DNA from 2 places in the Paenibacillus sp. FSL P4-0184 genome. Region 1 is predicted to be linked to the other one. Evidence: riboswitches for the same ligand, from Rfam matches in the RefSeq annotation. Region 1 holds a riboswitch; the other holds the start of a gene.
What was found. A riboswitch is a leader RNA that binds a small molecule or an ion and turns the genes downstream of it on or off. The one in region 1 is predicted to bind preQ1.

Region 1 (3,172 bases):
CTCAAAATATTATCAGGAGAGGTGTGCAGTTGATCGAATTACTTTCACTGTGGAGAAAGGTGAGGTCTTTGGATTTCTAGGTCCCAATGGTGCAGGGAAAACTACAACGATGCGCATGATGACAGGGCTTCTTCAGTCTACAAGCGGAGAAATTTTAATTAATGGCATGAATATTTCACGTCATAAAAAAGAAATCCATGCTCAAATTGGTGTTGTTTTCGAGCTTCCGAACCTATACATGCGTAGTTCTATTCGAAATAATCTGGAGCTGTTCGCTGATCTGTATAGGGTAGCAGGAAATCGAGTGAATGAAGTCATGGAAACCCTCCAGCTGTTAGATAAGGAAAAAGCTAAAGTAAGCAGCTTATCCAAAGGCTGGAAGCAGCGTGTTCTAATCGCCAGAGCATTATTACATAAGCCTCAAGTGTTGTTTTTAGATGAGCCTACAAGTGGGTTAGATCCAAATTCAGCTTCACTCATACGTAATCACGTCAAGAGAATTCAAGAAGAAGGTACAACCATTGTCCTAACGACGCATGATATGCACGAAGCCGAGGCATTAAGCGATAGAGTGGGCATCATGCACGCTGGTGCATTGGTGGCACTTGATGAACCGCATAGACTTAAGACCATTTATGGTAAACCAGAAATTGAAGTTATATATCAGCAGGATGGGAAAGTGGTTATGAAATCCTGGCCGATTGCAGAAGAAGCTACTAAAGATCATATCTATCAGTTAATGTCTACGAATCAAATTCTAAGTATGCACAGCAAAGAAGCTTCGCTGGCAGATGTATTCGCTGCCCTGACGGGAAGTGAGCTAAGTTGAGTTATCAGATATGGAAGCTGTTTAAACATGAAAGTAAGGATATACTGCGTAATCCTGCGACTGTAATTCTAATAATTTTGCCTATATTTATGGCTAAAATCATCATCACTGTAGTGGACAAGAGCGGTTTGGACTTCATGCTTCTTTCTACATGGATATTATTTGCGCAAGTGATGGTTGGGATCATGATTACCGGCCCAGGATTAATTGAGGAGCGGGAGAGTAAGACTTATGATGCACTGTTGATTACTCCGCTAAGCAGAGGCCAGATTATTACTGCGAAAGCTGGATCTGTTCTTGTTTTTTCTTTGTTATCACAGCTGATTATTTATGTACTAAATCAAGGTTTGACAATGGATTTACTCCCTTCCTTATTGTATATGTTATTGGGTGGAATTATCTTTGTGCAAGTTGGAATTATCATTGGTTTAAAGGTAAGTTCCTCCAAAAATGGTTCAGCCATCTGCTCCGCATTTATGGTTGTTTTTTTCTTAGTAGCTTCTGTGTACGTCGCTCTTCCAGAATGGACCTATCCGATCTTTGTTATTCTGCCAAGTATTGAAATCGTTCAGAATTTGAACAGTATTCTAAATGGAGAAGGAGTATTGCTCCTAGAAAGCCTGCTTTTGCTCTTGTGGATTGTGGTACTTTCGCTCTGGATTTGGAAGACGGGCAAAGCGTAGAACTTGTCAGAAGCAAATTACCATGGTATAGTTCAAGACGCAATATGCATGAAGAAGAAGTCTGCACGGATTGTGCAGGAGAGGTTCGCGAACTCCCTCTATAAAAAACTAAGAGTATCTTAAATCTTATAAGCGGATGCAGTCCTTAACCCGGATGTTGCTTCCGTTTCTTCTTAGTGGAGCAAAGTTTTCGAAATCTCGTTCTTCTTTCCATTACCGGCCAAGGCCGAAGGAAAAGAGAGGGGTTTTTTGTCGTGTCAGAAGGAAGATTGAAAGAGGAAATGCAAGAAGTCACTTTACTTGGTAATCAGGGAACGCAGTACAAGTTTGGTTATGATCCAGCTATTCTTGAGGTGTTTGATAACAAGCATCCAGGGCGTGATTATTTTGTTAAATTCAACTGCCCTGAGTTTACTAGCTTATGTCCTGTTACAGGTCAGCCGGATTTTGCCACATTGTATATTTCGTATATTCCTGAACAGAAAATGGTGGAATCTAAATCATTAAAGCTGTATCTGTTTAGCTTCCGTAACCACGGTGACTTTCATGAGGACTGCGTCAACATTATTATGAATGATCTGATCTCACTGATGGACCCACGATATATTGAGGTATGGGGCAAGTTCACTCCGCGTGGAGGCATATCTATTGATCCTTATTGCAACTATGGAAGACCGGGTACGAAGTATGAGGCGATGGCGGAGCACCGCTTAATGAATCACGACCTCTATCCGGAAAAAGTGGATAACCGCTAATCCCAACAAGTTGATAAGGAGAGATTAAGATGAACAAAAAAGCACTCGTCGTATTTAGCGGCGGACAAGATAGCACCACTTGCCTGGTTTGGGCATTGAAGCAGTTTGAGGAAGTGCAGGTAGTTACCTTTAATTATAATCAGCGTCATGCAGCTGAAATCGAAGTTGCTACAGAAATAGCAGCTAAGTTTAATGTAAAACAGCATATCCTTGATCTTGGGCTGCTTAATCAGCTGGCACCAAATGCACTAACCCGCCAGGATATTGATATCGTTGCTGGCGAAGGTGATGAGCTTCCTAGTACATTTGTTGACGGACGGAATCTGTTATTTTTATCTTTTTCCGCAATATTAGCTAAACAATTGGGTTACTCCCATATCGTCACTGGTGTCTGCCAAACGGACTTTAGCGGGTATCCGGACTGCCGTGATGTATTTGTGAAATCATTGAATGTTACGCTGAATTTATCTATGGACTATGAGTTTGCGATACACACTCCATTGATGTGGCTGGATAAAAAAGAAACGTGGAAGATGGCAGATGAACTTGGTTATTTTGATTATGTTCGCGAACACACATTGACCTGTTACAACGGTATTATTGGCAGTGGCTGCGGTACTTGTCCAGCCTGTCTGTTGCGTCAGCGTGGTCTTGAGCAATATGAGGCGGAGAAAATGGAGGCCGGATCTTAATGCTTAACGAGGTTTCAGTCTGCAAAATATTTACGTTTGATGCGGCGCATCAATTAATTGGTCACAAAGGGAAATGCAGCAATCTCCATGGACATACTTATAAGCTCGAAGTAGTGCTTAAGGGCAAACCAGAGGCTACGGAAGGCCATTCAGACGAAGGGTTTGTTATTGACTTCAGCGATATCAAGACGACTGTGCAACAAAGCCTTGTAG
Region 2 (3,172 bases), on a different contig from region 1:
GCTTCTGAGCCTTCAACCACTGATCATAGGAACCTGTTCGTTCATTTGAAAAAGTCAGCGTTGGGATGGCTTGGTCCTTGAAGACCAAATTCTTTGCAGCTTCCGGCTCGGCAAAAATCATTGTCGGCTGGCACTGCTCTATAATAACCCGCAGTTCATTTGCACTCCACTTGGGATCTAAAGGAATGGGAACACAGCCTGCATAAATAGCCCCCAAGAAAACCTCGACAAATTCAATGCGATTCGTAGATAAAATAGCGATTTTGTCATGCTTAAGGCCCTTTTGCTGTAGACCATTGGCAATTCTCCGCATCGCTTGCACTAATGTTGCATAGGTATGAGTTGCTTGGTCATGGGTTAAGGCAATGCTGTCGGGCTGTTCTGCTGCATGACGCAGTATAGGAACTACTAGATTCATCCTTCACCACACCTATTCGTAATTTCTGTGACTACCGATTATGTACACTCTCTTCGCTCGGGATACAATTAGAATGGCTACGATAGCTTATTTTAGCTTTATATTAATTTTATGTACATATTTATATGGAACGATTGAGCCCTCTTACGACTGGAAAAATCAAACAGCGCGCATCGATTATGATCGGTACGCGCTGGCTGTATTGTTGTTTATTCCTTCTTATGAGCGGATGATGGTATTCCATCTTCAGCAAAAGTAAAAGTTCGGGCGATATATAAGATAGGTGTGCTTACTGCGGTTAGTAAGAATTTCGCTAGATACGTTGTAAGCAAAATTTCAAACCACACACTCCAGTTATACAACCCAGCAAATGCAATGGTGCAGAAGATTAGTGTATCCACAAAGGAGCTAACCATCGTACTGCCATTGGAACGAATCCACAACTGACTTGAGGTGCTGTAATATTTGCGAATCCAGGAGTACAACCGAACGTCTAAGAACTGACTAATGAAGTAAGCAGTTAGACTACCCAACGCTAGTCGAGGCATCAGACCAAAGATCGTCTCCAAAGAAGACTGAGCAATATCGGTCTCTTGCGGCTTAAATACTAGTACCATCTGCATAATGACTGTCGTCATAAGCAAGGTGAAGAAGCCAAACCAAACCGCTTTACGTGCTTCTGCTCTTCCATACTTCTCATTAAGCAAATCGCTGGTCATATATAAAGTGACATACATCGTATTTCCGAGTGTCATCACGATATCAAATGGCATAGCAATCGTCTTAGCTACCTGAATGTTTGCAATTACAGTAGCGATACCTACCCAGGCATACATTCCACTTTTGCCGAACAGGCGGTAACAGAGTAGAAAAAAAGCAAAATTGACAATAACAAATAAAACTCCCCACATCAAATTAAACATATTGCTTAAACTCCTCCTAGTTTTGTTTACGCGGGATGGTTACGAACCGCGGCTTACATTAAGTTTTGGAACAAAACATTAATACTCTATCACACTGTCGTCAAACAATCCATAAAAATAAACAATTTATGAAATGGGTATTTATACCCATTTTTATTAACTAAAAATAAAAGTGTCAGTAATAATTCATCTTTTTCAGAAAAATATGCTATATAAACTAAAACTTTCACTATTCATCCAGAGGTTAATTCTATAGAATAGTATCAAACACTTCATTCCCGATCCATTTAGTTGATATATTACATAACTATGGAATATATTGCAGGTTGCCAGTCACTAGCAGTCGGTAGGGATATAAAGAAATGGGGCTTCGCTGCCCATAAAAAGGGGGAGAACAATATGTTTCGTTTCAAGCAGTCGATCAGTCGCAGATTTACGCGTTTATTATTTGTAGTTCTATTACTCACGTCTCTTTTGTTAAGTACCAGCTTCTACTTTATATCCACCAGTATTTTCAACAGCTATGTCATGCCACAAATCAATCAAATTCTAACTGCAGCTGCTCAGGACGTATATAAGAATATAAATACAATGCATGCTCAGCAAGCACTAAAGAAGAACGAACAAGCAGCCACCAATCTTGAATTCTATTTTCAGGATAAGAGAAAGCAGCATGGGGTTGAGACTATTTTTCTACTCAATCTAAAAGGCAAGGAAGCTGAGGTTCTGTCCGTAGATCATGATGCAAAATTAAAGCCGGAGGAAATTGTTAAGGTAACCTCTGCAATGCAGCAAGCTCTTAAAGGAAAGAGTGGACTAAGCGATACATACAAGGACTCGCATGGTGTACATAAGTCAGCTTATATCGGAATTCCCGGAAGTACGATGGTTATCGGAATCAGCAGTGATGTAAGCTTTATTCAAGAAAAAACAGACAGTATTCTGTGGACCAGCGCCGGGATCACTCTGCTAACGCTGATCATAGGCTCAACTGGTGCCTGGTTTATGAGTATGCGGATTACTCGTCCTATCTCAAAGCTTGCAGCTTACAGTGCCCGTCTTGCAGAGGGAGATTTCACAGAGGAATTAACGGTTAAGGGCAGTGATGAGGTAGCTCAACTGTCCAGAAGCTTCCAAGCGATGACCGTGCGCCTAAAAGAAATGATTGGACATGTACTCGTCACCTCAAATACTGTGGTCACCGATTCCAATTCTTTAAGAGAACGTGTTGAGGTCCTAAATGAAATGGCAGACCACTCTAGTACATCTGTTGTAGAAATTGGCAAAGGTAGTACGACCATCGCGAGCAGCGCTCTAGATAATTCAAAAGCTATGGAAGAAATCAATTTCGGTATTCAGCATATTGCTTCAGCAGCCACCGAAGTCACTGAGCAGATCAGTGAAGCTTCCGCTGAAGCGATTGGCGGTAATGAGATTGCCCAAAGTGCCGTTCTGCAAATGCGCCATGTTGAACGTGCCTCCCTGCAGTCGCTGGAGCAATTACAAGTTATGAATGAACGTTCAGTAATGATCGGAGAAGTCGTTCATAGCATTACTGAAATTACGAAGCAAATCCAAATGCTGTCGCTCAATGCTTCGATCGAAGCAGCACGTGCAGGAGAACATGGACGCGGCTTTGCCGTGGTTGCCGGAGAAGTACGCAAGCTTTCCGAACAATCCCGTAATGCGAATGAGCAGATTCGTGATTTCCTACTCGGACTTCAGGAAGATATGAATCGCTCCGTTACTGAGATGAACCATGTGAATTCTGAGGTAGCCTCCGGGGTAGGCAAGGTGGCAGAAGCGGGCGATGCCTTCAATCACCTTCTGA

Region 2: it holds a riboswitch for preQ1, as region 1 does, so the genes downstream of both, MKY52_RS02935 (queuosine precursor transporter) here and queF (preQ(1) synthase) in region 1, are expected to answer to the same signal.

What each region holds. Positions count from the first base shown of each region.
Region 1 is NZ_JBBORN010000002.1:1,557,597-1,560,768, reverse strand. It holds gene MKY52_RS28725 (ABC transporter ATP-binding protein) at 1-829, shown strand, start outside; gene MKY52_RS28720 (ABC transporter permease) at 826-1,512, shown strand; PreQ1 riboswitch class I at 1,587-1,630, shown strand; gene queF (preQ(1) synthase) at 1,794-2,267, shown strand; gene queC (7-cyano-7-deazaguanine synthase QueC) at 2,297-2,959, shown strand; gene MKY52_RS28705 (6-pyruvoyl trahydropterin synthase family protein) at 2,959-3,172, shown strand, end outside.
Region 2 is NZ_JBBORN010000001.1:702,049-705,220, forward strand. It holds gene MKY52_RS02930 (AMP-binding protein) at 1-418, opposite strand, end outside; gene MKY52_RS02935 (queuosine precursor transporter) at 628-1,341, opposite strand; PreQ1 riboswitch class I at 1,352-1,397, opposite strand; gene MKY52_RS02940 (methyl-accepting chemotaxis protein) at 1,741-3,172, shown strand, end outside.